3 regions of the Mesorhizobium vachelliae genome follow, and region 3 is predicted to be linked to each of the others. Evidence: predicted binding sites of a transcription regulator. Region 3 holds the regulator's gene; each other region holds the start of a gene.
What was found. The regulator LexA, encoded in region 3, represses DNA repair genes until DNA is damaged. The targets are predictions, from matches to a motif close to TGTTCNNNNTGTGTTCNG.
Positions count from the first base shown of each region.

Region 1: a site for LexA is predicted at 4,378-4,395, ahead of dinB (DNA polymerase IV). Genes of this name have one in related genera too.
Region 2: a site for LexA is predicted at 3,027-3,044, ahead of recA (recombinase RecA). Genes of this name have one in related genera too.

Region 1 is NZ_JAVIIR010000034.1:266-6,418, reverse strand. It holds gene RFM41_RS33030 (TadE/TadG family type IV pilus assembly protein) at 1-117, opposite strand, end outside; gene RFM41_RS33025 (TadE/TadG family type IV pilus assembly protein) at 123-1,385, opposite strand; gene RFM41_RS33020 (DUF7305 domain-containing protein) at 1,667-2,884, shown strand; gene RFM41_RS33015 (hypothetical protein) at 2,910-3,146, opposite strand; gene RFM41_RS33010 (polymerase) at 3,176-3,466, opposite strand; gene RFM41_RS33005 (cupin domain-containing protein) at 3,824-4,204, shown strand; gene dinB (DNA polymerase IV) at 4,472-5,737, shown strand; gene RFM41_RS32995 (endonuclease domain-containing protein) at 5,898-6,153, shown strand, end outside.
Region 2 is NZ_JAVIIR010000008.1:103,982-110,134, reverse strand. It holds gene alaS (alanine--tRNA ligase) at 1-1,482, opposite strand, end outside; gene recA (recombinase RecA) at 1,872-2,969, opposite strand; gene RFM41_RS18200 (carbohydrate kinase family protein) at 3,251-4,189, shown strand; gene RFM41_RS18195 (pseudouridine-5'-phosphate glycosidase) at 4,229-5,146, shown strand; gene RFM41_RS18190 (TfoX/Sxy family protein) at 5,353-5,676, opposite strand; gene RFM41_RS18185 (GFA family protein) at 5,766-6,153, shown strand, end outside.
Region 3 is NZ_JAVIIR010000008.1:317,011-323,163, reverse strand. It holds gene moaC (cyclic pyranopterin monophosphate synthase MoaC) at 1-308, shown strand, start outside; gene RFM41_RS19275 (molybdopterin molybdotransferase MoeA) at 308-1,513, shown strand; gene lexA (transcriptional repressor LexA) at 1,630-2,364, shown strand; gene RFM41_RS19265 (ComEC/Rec2 family competence protein) at 2,358-4,817, opposite strand; gene gltX (glutamate--tRNA ligase) at 4,919-6,153, shown strand, end outside.

The DNA.
Region 1 (6,153 bases), on a different contig from region 3:
GGACCAGCCGTCCATGATACCGAGCAACGCTGCACACAGGACCGGCAGGACCAGCGCTAACTCGACCGCGGCTATGCCCGTTCTATCACGAATGGCCGTAAAGAGTTGGCTGGCCACAGGTTTCACTCGACGACCGCGACCGACTGTGCCGCCGGAATGTCCTTCATCCCAAGGCTGGAGCAGTCCTGATTGATGGTCGAATTGCCCGACCACTGGATGGTGTCGGCAACGACCTGCGTGCAGCCGTTCACGCCCGAGAAATTGCCAAGATAGTTGACCTGCTGCCTGGGGAAGTAGATCGCGCCGGTCAAAAGCGAGTTCGCGGTGCCGTTGAAGGTGCTCTGCGCCGCGGTTCCCGTCCTGTCGCCGTAGAACAGCACGCCGGAATAGGTGCCTGAGGTCGGCGCGCTCAGCGTCACGGTCGCATTGCCGTTCATGCTGACGGTGTTGCTGCCCGCCATGAAGATGGTCACGCCGGTGCAGGGTGCGGCGCAGGTGATGACCGCGCCAGCGTTGATCTTCAAATTGCCCTGCAGGACATAAACGCCGGAAGAAAGCGCGACATTGCCATTGAGGCTCATGCCATTGCAGTAGGTGCCCGGCTGGATCGTCTGGGTCGTCTTGTTGCCGTTGACGTTCTGGCACGGGTTGGTAGCGGCGGGCGCAGGGAGACTAGCGAACGGATCGGCCGCCGGCAGGGCCTGGGTGATCGGGGCCTTGCAGACGGTGGTCACCGGGTTGTTCAGCACCACGCCGCCGGCTGAAATCAGGCAATCGGCCTGAAGTCCCGCCGACCCCTGCACCTTGATGGCATCGTTGGCAATCGAATTCGCCATGATAACGCATCCGGTCAGCTTGACGCTGGTGCTGCCTGAAAAGAGCGCCGCCTGGGAGGCCGAGGGGTTGAGCGCTTCCATGCATGCCTTCGAAGCGTCGGTGATCAGCGCCACCGCCCTCGCCTGCTCCGGAACCTTCGTCTGTGTGAAAACGGACGTGAAAATGCGGTCGAGGTTCTGGTTGAGGATGACCTCCACCGCCTTCTTGGCCGTGTTTGGCCCCGAAGTGGGCGGCGTATTGACGACGATGGTGCCCCCGCCCAGCCCGTTAGAGGCGGCCGATGACGTGGCGGCCGCCGTAATCGTCGCGGTGTCGGACCCCTGGACCTTTTCCAACGCGCCGGCGTAGGCGGCGGCGTCGGCGATCGCCTGTAGCTTCAGGCTTGAATAGTACCAGTAGGAGGTCTCTATGCCGAGCCCCGCGCCGCCGACGACGACCGGCAGGGTGAGCGCGAATATGGTCGCGACATTGCCGCCCTTGCCTTCGCAAAAGCGTCGAAAAGAAAGTCGAGAAAAAAGATGTCTGAAGAAACCGCCCGAAAAGGCCATGGCCAAGCGCGCCCCAAGCTATCCCAGCCCTCACGTCATCATTGCGGTATGAACGAATGCCTAATTATTTCGCTCGACTTTTGCCGGTAGGCCCCTCGCGCTCCGCTGTCCCCACCTTGCGCCGCGCCGACTAAGACCTAAGGCCTAACATATATCGGACTTAAGATGTAAGCATATGTAAAAGCTAATATTTTAGCACTTTCTGCATTTTATCTTTTTTGCAAATCGCTCGTTGAGACGGCGCGCCTATCACATACCGCATATCGGCGAGGATAGGCTCCATGTTGGGACGGTTTTTGGCATCGAGGCGCGGCAACTTCGCGGTCGCGGCCGCGGTCGCCATGGTTCCGCTTATGCTTGGCGTGGCGGCGTCCATCGACCTGATAGGCACGAGCGACGACGCCGCGCAGTTGCAGAACTCGCTGGATGCGGCCGGCCTGGCGATAGGCACGAGATACCAGGCAAGCATGTCGGCGAGCGACGTGCAGCAACTCGGCCAGACCTTCTTCGCGGCCAATATGAGCGCAACCGACGCGCAGGAGCTGTCGGGCAGCCTCGCCGCCTTCCAGGCCAGCGCAAGCGGTGATCCGGGCGCCTATTTCATTTCGCTGTCGTCGAGCATCAGCCGGCCGGCCTTCATCAGCGGCATGCCGGCCTGGCCGGCGACGCGCTCAGCCTTGGTCAAGCTCAAGCCCGGCGCGCAAGCCTGCGTGCTTGCGCTCAATCAGCACGCCGACAGCGCGGTCAACCTGCAGGGCTCGACCAATGTGGCGATGAACGGCTGCGTGATCGCGGCCAATTCGGACGCGCCCGATGCCGTCAATCGCGGAGGCTCGGCGATCGTCAGCGCGGGCTGCGTCTCGACGGTCGGCGGCACGCAAGGGCTGACGCCGCCCAACGCCACGCTTTCCTGCGGCGCGCCACATGAGAACCAGTATGCTTCGTTCGATCCGCTGGCCAATGTCGTTCCGCCTGCCTACACGCTCTGCCTGCCGGTGCCCAACGGCAAAACGGTGACGCTCTCGCCGGGCACCTATTGCGACAAGACCCTGTCGGGAAAGATCACCCTCAATCCCGGCACCTACATCTTTCGCAACGTCACCATAAAGCCGGGCGGCAACGGCAGCCTTACCGGCCAGGGCGTGACGATCTTCCTGATGGAGAACTCGCAGCTTTACATCAACGCCAACGAGCAGGTGAACCTCTCACCGCCGACGAGCGGCCCTTACGCCGGCATCACCATCTTCCAGGCGCATGGTAACACCCAGCCGCTGACGCTCAACGGCGGATCCGGATCGGTGGTCAGCGGTTTCATCTACGCCCCCGACGCCGCCATCACCTATACCGGAAATTCGGACATGAACGCCCAGGGCAGTTGCCTGCGGCTGGTCGGCGATACCGTCGCGATGATTGGAAACTCGGCCGTAAAGTCCGATTGCACGGCCGAGCTGGGGGGCCTGGCGGCGTATGCGGGTCGGATGATCACCCTGGCGAAATAAGCACCAGTCTCCCATCTGTCGGAGATTACGCGTGGCCCACGATATCCGCGCCCGCCTGCTCGTCGAAAAGCACCGCGCAGCCGCGCTCGAGCGCGACCTGCGTCAAGGCGTTGGTCGCATCCTCATCCGACGAGACGAAATCGCCGGTCAAGACGCGCAATTCCTCGACAGCCTTCGACATCGGCACGACACGCCCGGCCAAACGATCGCTCGCGCATGCGTTGATGACGCATAGAAGATCGATGAGTTCGAAATTATTCATGGCGGCCTCCGCCAGCGCCATCCCTTCGCTCATTCAACGGCATGAGCCGCGGACTGGTTCCCTCGCCTGCCTTCATCCGGTGGCCTGACGGGCGCGAGCTTGAGATCAAAGCGGGCCGGCAGGCACGGCTCGACACAGGCCTTGCGCACCGATCCGGTGGCGATCGTGTCGATTGGAAGAAGGACTACCATCTGGGCATGGCTTTGTGGCGAGAGCGGCCTGCCGAAGAGCAGGAAGACGCCCCCGACCAGGCCGGCAAAAAGCAGCGTGGCAAACAGGTTCGCGATGATCTTGCCGGGTTGCATGGCCAGCAACTCCAAGAGCGGCCCCAGGAAGGAGTGCCCGCCATATCGCAGGAATGGCGGGCACCCGTCGTCAACCGCCGATGAAGGGACTTTGTCCGGCGGCTTGCTAGCCAATGAAATGAAGCCGCTACGGTTGCCTCCAAATCGGCATCTCGGGCCTCTGCGTTGCCGCGGTGAGACTTCGGTCCGAACCTGCTCCGGGACCGTCGCCCGGCCGCGAACACTCGCCTTCCACGACAACGCACCAAGCGCTTGGCCGAGCTCATGGTCGCCCCGATTACATTAGCAATCACTCATAATAAGGCTTATGAATAGATGGCGGTCGCCGACGATCGCAACGTCAGGCGCCGCTTCACACATGGGAGGGCTACCATGACCGAAGTTGCAATGAACGTGACAAAATTCGAATCCAAATCGCACAACAATCCCGACGAGGTCCGCGCGCCTGCCAAGACGCGTGTCGAGATCGTCCGGCTGCCGGGCTATACGCTCGGGCGGATGAACATGCAGCCGGGCTGGAAATGGTCCGAATGCGTCAAGCCGGTGGTCAAGACCGACAGTTGCCAGGTCTCGCATGTCGGCTATGTCGTATCCGGCTCGATCACGGTGCGGCTGACAGACGGCACACAAAAGACCTTCGAGGCCGGCTCTTCCTACACCATCCCGCCCGGCCACGACGCCTGGGTCGAAGGCAGCCAGCCGTTCCAGTGCATCGAGGTGCTGAGCGCCGAGCAATACGCCAAGCCTGCATAAGACGGCTCATGGACCGGCCGCGAAGGCAGGCCTGCCGTGGGATTGGGGCGAGCCGTCGCTCCGATCCCTTTCGCGGGTGCAAACGCCGTCTCATTCATTCGAATGAAGCACCTCGTTCGTTTGCCCGTAGACAAACGAAACTGCCTTACGTGCGCTTGACACGAGACTGCTTTTGTTCTCTCTCTGTTCCTGAAATCCGCCCTGTTCCAACAGAGAAATCTAATGCTGCAGCGCGGCAGGGCGGTGGGCCGCAGACAGGAGCGCGGGATGCTCGGAACGAACGCCGCTGCAAGTGCCGCCACCATCCTGCATGCCGATCTTGACGCCTTCTACGCCTCCGTCGAGCAGTTGCTCGACCCGTCGCTGCGCGGCAAGCCGATCGCCGTCGGCGGCGGCGTGGTGCTGGCGGCTTCCTATGAGGCCAAAATCTTCGGCGTGCGCGGCGGCATGCCCGGCCGCAAGGCGCGCGAGCTCTGCCCGCAGCTCATCTTCGTCGGCGGCCGCTTCAGCGAGTATCAGCGCCTCGGCGACGCAGCGATCAAGGTGCTCGGCGATTTCACGCCGCTGGTCGAGCGCATCTCGATCGACGAGGCCTTTGCCGACGTCGCCGGCTGCACGCATCTGTTCGGATCGCCTCAAGAGATCGCGCGAAAAATCCGCGAGCGGGTGAAGGCCGAGCTCGGCCTGCCGATCTCGATCGGCGTGGCGCGGACGAAGCATCTCGCCAAGATCGCCTCGCAGGTAGCCAAGCCCGACGGGCTGGTGGTGGTCGAGCCCGGCACCGAGCTTTCCTTCCTGCACGACTTGCCCGTAACGCTGATGTGGGGTGTCGGCCCGGCGACCAAGGCGAGGCTGGCCGAGATCGGCGTCGAGACGATCGGGCAGCTGGCGCGCACGCATAGCGGCGCGCTGGAACGGCTGATCGGCCATGCCGCCGGCCAGAAGCTCGCCGCGCTCGCCTGGAACCGCGACCCACGCAAACTTGAGACGCATCGACGAGCGCATTCCGCCGGCGCGCAGTCGGCGCTTGGCAGGAAGCCCGCGCTGCCGCGCGTCTTCGTGCCGACGCTGCTGCATCTGGCTGACCGCGTCGCAAGTCGCCTGCGCGCCAAAGACCGGCCGGGCCGCACGGTCACAGTGCGCGTTCGCTTCGCCGACATGCGCGCGGTGAGCCGCTCGATCACGCTCGACCAGCCGATCCAGGCCACCGCCATGCTGGCCGAAATCGCCGAGGAGCTGGTGCGCGGCGTGCTTGCCGCGCATCCGGGCGAGCGGGACATCTCGCTGCTCGCCATCTCCGTCTCGCATCTGGAGGAGCATGCCGAGCTGCAGCTCGAACTGCCGCTCGGCCTGGCGGACGAGAAGCTGAAGCCCGGCAGCCGCAAGGGCCTTGCCCGCTTCGGCGCCGACCGCGCCATCGACAAGATCCGCCAGCGCTTCGGCAAGGAAGCGGTCGGCTACGGCACGGTGGCGCTTGAAGCGGCGCGCTCGGTGCCGGACGGGTTCAGGGAGCTGGCGGAGAAGGCGTTGTGAGGGGGAGCGGCCGGCGACTCTCTCATGCGACGTAAGAGATTGGCGAAAGCAGCCGCGACGGCCAATCTCCCCCCTCGTGGGGGAGATGTCCGGCAGGACAGAGGGGGGCGCCGTAGAGTAGAAACGTGGGCGACACAACTCTTACAACCCAAGCCTGACCATGCCACATACGCCTCTGCCGCCGAGACATCGCGCCAACGCGAGATCGATGCGTAAGGTCATGACCGATGCCGAGTTGAAGCTGTGGAACGAGCTTCGTGCACATCGACTCATGGGCCTCGGCTTCCGTAGGCAGTTTCCGATCGCGAGCTATATTGTCGACTTTGCCTGCCCGCAGAAGAAGCTGATCGTCGAGGTCGATGGCTCACAACACAGCGACGCAGATAGTGCGGACGCTGACGAGGTTAGAACCAAGC
Region 2 (6,153 bases), 210 kb from region 3:
CTGGTTGACGACCACGGCGACCGCATCGCCCTGGTTTGCGCTGTCGATGGTCTTGCCGTCCTTGACCAGCGCCTGGACGATGCCTTCCGCCTGTTCGGTCTCGTAGCCGAGGAATTCGGTCGCGCCGGTCTTTTCACGCACGGAGAACCAGACGGTCTCGGTCGCGGCTTCACCCGAGCCCGCCCAATGCGCGCGCGCCTCGGCCTTCTGCCGCTCCATCGCGTCGGTGAAGCCGGCGATATCGACCGAGATGCTGCGCTGGCGCAGCGCATCCTGCGTCAGATCGAGCGGGAAGCCATAGGTGTCGTAAAGCTTGAAGGCCGTCTCGCCGTCCAGCATGTCGCCGGCTTTGAGCGTCTCCGTGGCGTCCGAAAGCAGGCCGAGGCCACGCACCAGCGTCTTGCGGAAGCGTGTTTCCTCGAGCTTCAGCGTCTCGGTGATCAGCGCCTCGCCGCGCACCAACTCCGGATAGGCCTGGCCCATCTCGCGCACCAGCGCCGGCACCAGCTGCCACATCAGCGGCTCCTTCGCGCCAAGCAGCTGCGCATGGCGCATGGCGCGGCGCATGATGCGGCGCAGCACGTAGCCGCGCCCCTCATTGGACGGCAGCACGCCATCGGCCACCAGGAAGGAGGACGAGCGCAGGTGGTCCGCGATGACGCGATACGACGCTACGTTCTCCCGGTTCGGACCCTGGCCGAGCGCGGAGGACGCCGCGTCGATCAGATGCTTGAACAGGTCGGTCTCGAAGACGCTCTCGACGCCCTGCAGGATGGAGGCCATGCGCTCCAGGCCCATGCCGGTGTCGATCGAGGGGCGCGGCAGATCGATGCGCTCTTCCTTCGTCACCTGCTCATACTGCATGAACACCAGGTTCCAGAATTCCAGGAACCGGTCGCCGTCTTCCTCCGGGCTGCCGGGCGGGCCGCCCCAGATATGCTCGCCGCGGTCGATGAAGATCTCCGAGCACGGACCACAAGGGCCGGTGTCGCCCATCGCCCAGAAATTGTCCGAGGTCGGGATGCGGATGATGCGGGCGTCCGAGAAGCCGGCGATCTTCTTCCAGTAAGTCGCCGCCTCGTCGTCGGTGTGGTAGACGGTGACGAGCAGCTTGTCCTTCTTGAGGCCGAAGCCCTTGGTGATCAGGTTCCAGGCAAGCTCGATCGCACGCTCCTTGAAATAGTCGCCGAACGAGAAATTGCCGAGCATCTCGAAGAAGGTGAGATGGCGCGCGGTGTAGCCGACATTGTCGAGGTCGTTGTGCTTGCCGCCGGCGCGCACGCTCTTCTGCGCGGTCGCGGCGCGCGAATAGGAGCGCTTCTCCAGGCCGGTGAAGACGTTCTTGAACTGCACCATGCCGGCGTTGGTGAACATCAGCGTCGGATCGTTGCGCGGCACCAGCGGGCTGGAGGCGACGATCTCGTGGCCCTCCTTGCGGAAGTAGTCGAGGAATGTCGACCGGATGTCGTTCACGCCACTCATTGCATACTGCCTCTTTCGCAAGAACCGCCGGCGCTGCCGGCGGCTGATGGGCTTTCATGTTTCAGAAGATAGATGGGCCTTTTAGCGATAGCTCTTGAGCCTGTCCAGAAACACGGAAACAGGCATGTCGCCCAAAAGTGCGCAAGCGGCTTTGGGAAAACGACACGCACAAACAGACCAAGCGCAGGCGGAATTCATCGCAGCGCGACGCGCTTCGGGTCAACCGGCCGGCGAACCGCGGCTCAGCATCGCCCGCAAAACGCAAACCGCCAGCGCAGAGGCCGGCGGTTCGGGACGCAATACTCAAGAACTCGATTACATAAGCATGAGGCAATAAACCGGGATTGTGGCCGAACTCCGGCCAAGCCGGCTAATCGCCTTGTCCAACCTCACATGGCGCCGGCTTCGTCCCCGAAACCGTCGTCGCCGCCTTCGGAGCCGCCATTCTCGAGGAATTTCTCGGCGATCAGCCCGGCATTCTGCCTGAGCGCCATCTCGATCTCGCGCGCCGTGTCGGGATTGTCGCGCAGGAACAATTTGGCGTTCTCGCGGCCCTGGCCGAGACGCTGCGAATTATAGGAGAACCAGGCGCCCGACTTCTCGACCACGCCGGCCTTGACGCCGAGGTCGACGAGCTCGCCGGTCTTGGACACGCCCTCGCCATACATGATGTCGAACTCCACCACCTTGAAGGGCGGGGCCAGCTTGTTCTTGACCACCTTGACGCGGGTCTGGTTGCCGACGACTTCGTCGCGATCCTTGACCGAGCCGATGCGGCGGATGTCAAGGCGCACCGAGGCGTAGAATTTCAACGCATTGCCGCCCGTGGTCGTCTCGGGCGAGCCGAACATGACGCCGATCTTCATACGGATCTGGTTGATGAAGATGACCATGGTGTTGGAACGCGAGATCGAAGCGGTCAGCTTGCGCAGCGCCTGGCTCATCAGGCGGGCCTGGAGACCGGGCAGCGCGTCGCCCATCTCGCCTTCGATTTCGGCGCGCGGCGTCAGCGCCGCGACCGAGTCGACGACCAGCACGTCGATGGCGCCCGAACGCACCAGCGTGTCGCAGATCTCCAGCGCTTGCTCGCCGGTGTCGGGCTGCGAGATCAGCAGGTTTTCCAGGTCGACGCCGAGCTTGCGGGCATAGACCGGATCGAGCGCGTGCTCGGCATCGACGAAGGCGCAGATGCCGCCCTTCTTCTGGGCTTCCGCAACCGTGTGCAGCGCCAGCGTCGTCTTGCCCGAGCTTTCCGGCCCGTAGATCTCGACGATGCGGCCACGCGGCAGGCCGCCGACGCCGAGCGCGATATCGAGGCCGAGCGAGCCGGTCGGCACAGTTTCGATCTCGACCGCCTGCTCGTTGGCGCCGAGCCGCATGATCGAGCCCTTGCCGAAAGCGCGCTCGATTTGCGACAGCGCCGCATCCAGAGCCTTTGATTTGTCCACTGCCTTATCCTCTACAAGCCGCAAAGTATTCTGAGCCATGATACATCACCCCTTGGTCGTCAATGAAGGCCGGACAATCCGTGATCCCTGCCATTTTGTACCTTTTTTGTTCTCATTTGGCAAGAGGCAACAAATATCTGAAAAACAATCAATATCTGGATTTGTTCTATTTTTGTCTCACCAGGACTGGTGCGGGGCACAACCACTGGTCCGGAAAAGATTTCGATATCCGGCCATCCCGAATCGCGACTCCGATTGCAGGGTGACCTGAGGAAACCTAGTGTGCGCAGCCGCACGATCAACGGAAGTCACAGACCAATATGCCGACATCCCCAACTATCCTGGCGCTGGGCGGCGCCCATATCGACCGGCGCGGCCAGGTCTCCGGCATTTATGTTCCGGCAGCCTCCAACCCCGGCATGATGCGCGAGGATGTCGGCGGCGTCGTTTTCAACGCGCTGCGCAGCGTGGTGAAGCGCGGCGTATCGGCCTCGCTGATCTCGGTGCGCGGCGGCGACGCGGCGGCGGACACGGTCGCCTCGGCGATCGACGGCGCCGGGATAACGGATCTCTCGGTGGTGTTTCTTGACCGCACGACGCCGAGCTACACGGCGCTGATCGACGCCGAGGGCGAGTTGATCGTCGGGCTGGCCGACATGGCGCTCTACGATCTCGCCTTTCCCAAGCAGATAAGGCGTTCCAAGGTGCGCGAGGCGATCGCCGCGGCCGACGCCATCCTGTGCGACGCCAACCTGCCAACGGCCGCGCTCGAGCGCCTGGTGGCGCAGGCCGGCGGCCGGCCGGTCTTCGCCATCGCCGTCTCGCCGGCCAAGGTCGTTCGGCTGGCCCCATTGCTCGGGAATTTGTCGCTGCTTTTCATGAACCGCCGCGAAGCCGCCGCGCTGGTCGGCGCCGAACTGTCCGGCAAAGCTCTTGTCGACGCGCTCAGGCGGGTTGGCCTGAATGCCGGCGTGGTCACGGCCGGCAGCGCTCCTGTGCTGGGCTTCGACGGCACCGGCATCTTCGAGATCGACCCGCCCGCGCCGCGCCGAGTCGCCGACGTAACCGGCGCCGGCGACGCCCTGACCGGCGCGACGGTCGCCGCGTTGCTGCGCGGCCTGCCGCTGCGCGCAGCGCTGCGCGAAGGCCTTGCGGCGGCGATGCTCGCCATCGAGAGCCCTGAAGCCGTGCCGTCCTTCACGAGCGCCAACTTCGGCCAAGCGCTTGCGCTTGTGCCGGAGGCACGGGAGGTGGCATAGGGCTACCAACCCTCTACTTCCTCCTGATCGGAGACAGCCATGACGCCCGAGACCGCCCGCCCCTTCATCGATATCCATCCGCCCGTGGCGGAGGCGCTCGCCGCGGGTCGGCCCGTGGTGGCGCTGGAAAGCACCATCATCACCCACGGCATGCCCTACCCCGACAATGGCGCGATGGCGGCCAAGGTCGAGCGGATCATTATCGACGTCGGCGTGGTGCCGGCGACGATCGCCGTGGTCAACGGCCGCATCAAGATCGGCCTGTCCGACGGCGAACGCGAATCGCTCGCCATGACGGGCGACGCCATGAAGCTGTCGCGCGCCGATATCGGCTTCGCGGTCGCTCAAAAGCGCACAGGCGGCACCACGGTTGCGGCCAGCATGATCGCCGCGCATATGGCCGGCATAAAAGTCTTCGCCACCGGCGGCATCGGCGGCGTCCACAAGGGCGCGGAGAAGAGCTTCGACATCTCGGCCGACCTCGACGAGCTGGCGCGCACGCCGGTCATCGTCGTCTCGGCCGGCGCCAAGGCGATCCTCGACATCGAAAAGACACTGGAGGTGCTGGAAACGCGCGGCGTGCCGGTCATCGGCCATGGCTGCGAGACCATGCCGGCATTCTGGTCGAGGCAGTCGCCTTTCCGCGCGCCGCTGACGCTGCACGCGCCTGAAGACATCGCGCATTTCTACCGCACGCGCCAGGCGCTGGGCCTGGGCGGCGGCATCCTCATCGCCAATCCGGTGCCGCGGAATGACGAGATTCCAGCCGACGAGATGGACGGCTACATCCAGGCGGCACAAAAGGCCGCCGAGGCACAGAAGGTCACCGGCAAGGCGGTCACGCCGTTCCTCTTGTCGAAGATCCTTGAGCTGACCGGCGGCCGTAGCTTGAAGACCAACATCGCGCTGGTCGAGAACAATGCGCGGCTGGCGGCGGAGATCGCCAAGGCGTTGTAGGGAACGCCGCGCAGCCCCCTCACCCGGATTGCCAAGGCCGAATTGCGAAGAGCAATTCGGGGCAACCCGACCTCTCCCCTAGGGGAGAGGAGCTTGCCGGCGCCTGCGCCAAGCTCTTCTCCCCAACGGGGAGAAGGTGGCCGCGAAGCGGCCGGATGAGGGGGCAGCCTCGACGTGACCTTCACAGTGTTTCAACAGCGGACCAATCACTTCCCAGCCCTTCGTCCCGCCTCATAGGCCCGCCGCGCCCACACCGCCATCTCGTCCGGATCGTCAAACGCGTTGTCGGGCACGCTCCAATAGGGCATCGCCACGTCCTTGCCGTGGCGCGAGCCGGTATAAGTCCACTGGCGGCACCCAGCGGCCTCGAAATCGGGAATGCTCTCCTCGTCCGCCTTCAGCATCAGCTCGCCGCGCACGACCACCGCGACGATGACGCCGTCGCAATAGATGCCCTTGCCGCCAAAGAGTTTTCGGATGCCGATCGGCCCAACACTTTCGAACAGTTCTTCAAGGCGCGTATTGTCCATGCCGCGATCATCTCATCGGTCGCCGGCCTTGTCATCGCCGCAACCAAAAGCATGCTGACAGGTTGAGATCGGAAAACGGAGTTCCCGCCATGCCCGTCCTGCTCAAAGGCTCCTGCCGCTGCGGCGCCGTCCGCTTCGAGGTGGAAAGCCACACGCCCGTGCCTTTCATGCTCTGCTACTGCTCGATCTGCCGCAAGCAGCAGGGCGGCGGCGGTTTTGCCATCAATCTCGGCGCCGATTACGAGACGATGAACATCAGGGGCAAGCGCAGCCTCGGCGTCTACCGAGCCGAGATCGAGGACGATGAGCATCCGCATTGCGAGGTCTCGACCGGCGAGCGCAATTTCTGCAAAAAATGCGGCGCGGCTCTCTGGCTCTACGACCCGACCTGGCCGGATCTCGTCCATCCCTTCGCCTCGGCGATCGACACCGACCTGCCGAAACCGCCGGAAAAGGTGCATCTGATGCTGAAATACA
Region 3 (6,153 bases):
CGCGCATCGCCGGGATCATGGCCGCGAAGAAGACGCACGAGCTGATCCCGCTTTGCCATCCGCTGCTTTTGACGAAGGTTGCCGTCGAGATCGAGCCGGACCAGGCATTGCCCGGTCTCAAGGTCACCGCGCTTGCGCGCGTCACCGGCAAGACCGGCGTGGAGATGGAGGCGCTGACCGCCGCTTCGGTCGCCTGCCTCACCATCTACGACATGGCCAAGGCGGCGGACCGCGGCATGGTGATTTCCGGCATCCGGCTGGTCGAGAAGACCGGCGGCAAGTCCGGCGACTACAAGGTGGATGCCTGATGGCCCTGGTTCCGGTCGCCGAAGCGCTCGAACGCCTTCTCGACGGCGCGGCACCATTGCCCAGCGAAAGCATTCCGCTGGCCGAAGCGGCCGGGCGGGTCCTGGCGGAACCGGTCGTGGCGCTGCGCACGCAGCCGCCCTTCAACGCCTCGGCCATGGACGGCTACGCCACGCGTTCCAGCGACGTCGCTTCGGCGCCGGCCGAGCTCCAGGTCATAGGCATGGCGCCCGCCGGGCGCGGTTTCTCTGGAACCGTCGGCGAAGGCCAGGCCGTGCGCATCTTCACCGGCGCGCCGCTGCCTGAAGGCGCCGACACCATCGTCATCCAGGAGAACGTGCGCGATCTCGGCAATGGCAGGATCGAGGTGACGGAACCAACCGCGGAAGCACGCAATGTGCGCCGCCGTGGACTCGACTTCGTCCAGGGCGACGTTCTGCTCGAAAAGGGTCGCGTGCTCGATGCCGCAGCGCTTTCGCTGGCGGCCTCGGCCAACCACCCTGCCTTGAACGTCGTGCGCCGGCCGCTGGTCGCAATCATCGCCACCGGCGATGAATTGCTGCCGCCGGGCAGCACACTCGGCCCCGACCAGATCATTTCATCGAATGCCTATGGCGTCGTCGCCGCAGCCCAGTCGGTCGGCGCGCGCGCGCTCGATCTCGGCATCGCCGCCGACCGCAAGGAGGCGATCGCCGCGCTGGTCCGGAAAGCGGTCGAGGCGAATGCCGATGTCATCGTCACGCTCGGCGGCGCCTCGGTCGGCGATCACGACCTGATCCACGACGTGCTGACCGGCGAAGGCATGAGGCTCGACTTCTGGAAGATCGCCATGCGCCCCGGCAAACCGCTGATGTTCGGCCGGCTTGGCAATGTCCGCTGCGTCGGCCTGCCTGGGAATCCGGTGGCAAGCATCGTCTGCTCGCAACTCTTCCTGAAGCCGCTGCTTGGCCGGCTCGGCGGCCGCGACCACAGGCAGGACGTGCGGACCGCCCGGCTGGGGGCCGCGATGCACGCCAACGACCTCAGGCAGGACTATGTGCGCGCCGTGGTGCGAGACAATGACGGCACGCTCGTCGCGACTCCATTCGGCATCCAGGACTCCTCGATGCTCAGGATGCTCGCCGACGCCAACGCCCTGATCGTGCGCGAGCCCTTCGCGCCGGCTGCCGAGACCGGCGCCGAGTGCAGCGTTCTGATGTTACGCTGAACAAAACGTCAACAAATTCACTAAACTTTAAACGGTTGCGGAACACAACTGGAACAGATAGTGTTTGTTCTGGGTTTGTTTTTCTGATTCTGGTTTCAGAACCCATGGGGGCCGCCATGCTGACGCGCAAACAACATGAACTTCTGATGTTCATCCACGAAAGGCTGAAGGAGAGCGGGATTCCGCCGTCTTTCGACGAGATGAAGGAAGCGCTCGACCTCGCCTCCAAGTCCGGCATCCACCGGCTGATCACGGCGCTGGAGGAGCGCGGCTTCATTCGCCGGCTGCCGAACCGGGCGCGTGCGCTGGAAGTGCTGCGCCTGCCCGACTCGATCGCGCCAGGCCTCAATGCGGCGAGGAAGTTCTCGCCGAGCGTCATCCAGGGCGGCCAGGGCAATCTCAGCCGTCAGGTCAAGCCCGCAGCCCCCTCGCGCACGCCGACGCCGAGCAATGACGACGATGCCGGCTCGGCTGTGTCCATTCCGGTGATGGGCCGCATCGCCGCAGGCGTGCCGATCGACGCCATCCAGCACCAGACGCATTCGATCACGGTGCCCCCGGACATGATCGCCGGCGGCGAGCATTATGCGCTGGAGGTCAAAGGCGACTCGATGATCGAGGCCGGCATCTTCGACGGCGATACCGTCATCATCCGCAATGCCAACACGGCAAGCCCGGGCGAGATCGTGGTGGCGCTGGTCGACGACCAGGAAGCGACGCTCAAGCGCTTCCGCCGCAAGGGTGCCTCGATCGCGCTGGAGGCGGCCAACCCGGCCTACGAAACCCGCATCTTCGGACCGGATCGGGTGAAGGTGCAGGGCAAGCTCGTCGGGCTGATCCGCCGCTACTGATCCGGTTGCGAAGGTTTCGCATCCGCCCGCTCAGGCTTTTGATAAGGCGCCAGTCCTCTCGCCTCTCGAGTATACTTCCGCTGTTCGTGCCAGGGCCGGTACGGCTGCTCGACAGCATATTGGATCGCCGGCCGCGCGGTTGCCGATTGCGGATCGAAGAAGACGGCGGCGCTGCCGTCGCGCGCCAGCTGCCGCTTGGTGACGACAAGCACGCGCGGATCGCGGCAGGGATTGTAGGCGGTGGCGTCGTTGATGATGATGAGGTCGGCGAAGCCGCAGGCCGGCCGGGCGCTGTCGCGGTTTTCGGCGAGCGCAACGATGGCGCCGGATGGATGCCGGCCGATGCAGAGGTCGCCGGTGCAATAGAAGGGCGAGCCGGGCGGCAGGTCGACGGGATCGGCGATGTCCAGCGCATCTTTGGCGAACATTTCCGGCGGCACGATTTCCTCGGCTTTCAGCGCACGTTTCCAATTGTCGGTGGTGAACTCGTTGGAGCGTGCGCGATTGACGGCAAGCTGGCCGCCGCCGATCGGCATCGCCACCAGATGCGCGTCCTCCGAAATGAGCACATCCGGCGTGCGGACATGAGGTATGGCCAGCAGCGCGGCGAGCGCGAAGGGAACGGCGGCAAGCCTCAGCCAGGTGGTGGCCATCGTCGCGATGACCAGCGCGATCGTGGCCAGCAGCACCGACTGGATCGAGATCAGCCCGACGGCGTCGACCGGCGAGCGCTCGGATATCCATGCCGAAATGGCGATCATCGCCGTCAGCCCCTTGCCCATGACAAAGAGGAAGGGTCCATCGAAGCCGAAGGGCATGGCTAGCGCGCTCAACACGGCAAAGGGCATGACGATCAGCGAGACGATCGGCATGACCGCCAGATTGGCGAGCAGGCTAAGCGGCGACACGCGCTGAAAGTGCCAGATCGCAAACAGCAACGTCGCGCTTCCCGCGATGAGCGACGTCATGGCGGCGCCGCCCACGCCGACCGCCAGTTTTCGCGACAGGAACCCGAGGAACGAACGTTTTGCCGGTGGCGCGGTCGTTTTGCCGGCGCGATAGTCGGCAAAGCCCGCATAGGCGCCGACCAGGGCTGCTGTGGCGGCGAAGGACATCTGGAAGCTCGGGCCGACCACTTCGTGCGGCGAGACAAGGATCACGGCAATGGCCGAGATCGACAGGTTGCGCATGGTGAGCGCCGCGCGGTCGAAGAGTACGGCGGCGAGCATCACGGCCAGCATGATGAAGCTTCGCTCGGCCGCCACCACGATGCCGGAGATGACGAGGTAAGCGGCGATCGAGATCAGTGCTATTCCAGCGGCATATTTCTTCACCGGCCGGCGCGACGAGAAATCGGGAAACAGCGCGAAGACGCCGCGCAAAAGCACCATGATCGTGCCGGCGACCAGCGCCATGTGCAGGCCGGAGATCGAGATGATGTGGTAGATGCCGGTGCGCCGCATCGACTCGTTGATCGCTTCCGGAATGCCGGCGCGCACGCCGACGATCAGCGCCGCCGCGATCTCACCCTCGGACCCGCCGATGCTGCTCCTGATGTGATCGGCGATCCCTTCGCGCGCGTTTTCGACCGCCGATGCGACGCGCGCGCCAAAGGGCGCCTCCGCTGGCGCAATCAGTTTCGGATCGCCCAGGAAAAAGCCGCTGCCGCCGATGCCGGCAAAGTAGCTGTCGAAGGAAAAGTCGTAGCTGTCCGGCCGAACCGGGCCGGTCGGCGGCAGCAGCTTGGCATAGCCGGTCAGCATCGAGCCGGCGGTCATGCCGGGCGGGATCCTGCGTGCCGACAGCCTGACGCGGTCCGGCGCGTAGCGCAGCTTCGGATGCTCCGTTGAAATCAGATCGATGGTCAGCCGGACACGGCCATTGGCCATCGCCTCGGCGGTGACGAGGCGACCCGTCAGCCGTGTCTGGATTTCGGATCCCAGCATTGGGGTGGCCATCCGCCAGGTCTCCACCTTGGCCGCGAGAAAGCCCAAGGCGCAGAAAAGCGTAGCCATGAAGAGAAGATGCGTTCTCTGCCAGGAGCGCGACACCGCCGCGCAGGCAGCCATCAGAGCCACCGCGGCAAGCGGCCTGTAGAGATCCGGCTCGGTGCTCAGCGAAAAGTAATAGATCACGCCGGCGGCCAGGAACACCGGCACCAGCAGAAAGCCGACGCCGCGGTCCAGCTCGGTGGTGGCAGCGACCGCAACGCTTCGGCGCAGCACAGGAAGCGAAACGCGGCCAAGCTGTCTGCGTATCCTGCTGACGATGGCTGTTGGCGAGGCTGGCTGCAGCGCACCGCCACCGGGCGGCGGTAGCTCGACGGGTGGATTAAGTTCCGGCAGCGGAACCGGCGCGGTCTCAGCGGGCGTGGCATGGGTAAACATCAGGCGCTCGCTGACGCCAGCTGTCGTTCCCCCGCCCTCGTCCACGCCCCGGCCACGTACAGCCATCGGGTCTGCCCCTTGCGCCCCAGACCGCCTATGCTACATGAACGCCGATCGCGTGGAAGCCCGCGCGGAATATGCTGTTTCAGTGCTTCTTCGAGAGTTCCATGTCCGACAAGGTCGTCACCCGTTTTGCCCCCTCGCCCACAGGCTACCTGCATATTGGCGGGGCGCGGACGGCGCTGTTCAACTGGCTCTATGCCAAGCACACCGGCGGCACGATGCTCCTGCGTATCGAGGACACCGATCGCGAGCGCTCCACCGAAGCCGCCACGGCCGCCATTCTCGACGGATTGACCTGGCTTGGCCTTTCCTGGGATGGCGATGCCGTCTCGCAGTTCGAGCGCGCGCCGCGCCATCGCGAGGTGGCCGAGGAGCTCGTGCGCATGGGCAAGGCCTATTACGCCTATGAGACGCCGGCAGAGCTCGAGACGGTGCGCGAGGCCGCACGCGCCAAGGGCCTGCCGCCGCGCTACAACGGCCAGTGGCGCGACCGCGATCCGTCCGAGGCGCCGGCAGGCGTCAAAGGTGCGATCCGCATCAAGGCGCCGATCGAGGGCGTGACGATCGTCAACGATCGCGTGCAGGGCGAGGTGCGCTTCCCGAACAAGGATCTCGACGACTTCATCATTCTGCGTTCCGACGGCGTCCCGACCTACATGCATGCCGTTGTCGTCGACGATCATGACATGGGCGTCACGCATATCATTCGCGGCGACGACCACCTGACCAACGCTGCGCGCCAGACGGTGATCTACAACGCCATGGGCTGGGAGGTGCCGTCGATGTCGCACATCCCGCTGATCCACGGCGCCGACGGCGCCAAGCTGTCGAAACGGCACGGCGCGCTCGGCGTCGAGGCCTATCGCGCCATGGGCTATCTGCCGGAAGCGCTGCTCAACTACCTGGCGCGGCTCGGCTGGAGCCATGGCGACGACGAAGTGATGTCGATCAAGGACATGATCGCCTGGTTCGACATCGGCGACGTCAACAAGGGCGCTGCCCGCTTCGACTTTGCCAAGCTCGAGGCGATGAACGGCGTGCATATGCGCAAGATGGACGATCGCGCGCTGTTCGACATCTTCGTCGCCACTCTGCCCTATCTCGAAGGCGGCCCGGCGCTCGCGGCAAAGCTGGATGACAAGCGCAAGGCGCAGTTGCTTGCCGCCATGCCCGGCCTCAAGGAGCGGGCCAAGACCCTGGTCGAGCTGGTCGACGGCGCGGCCTTCCTGTTCGCAGAGCGGCCCTTGCCGCTCGACGAGAAGGCGGCGGGCTTGCTCAACGCGGATGCGCGCGCGATTCTGCGCGGCGCGCATGGCGCATTGTCTTCCATCCAAGGCGA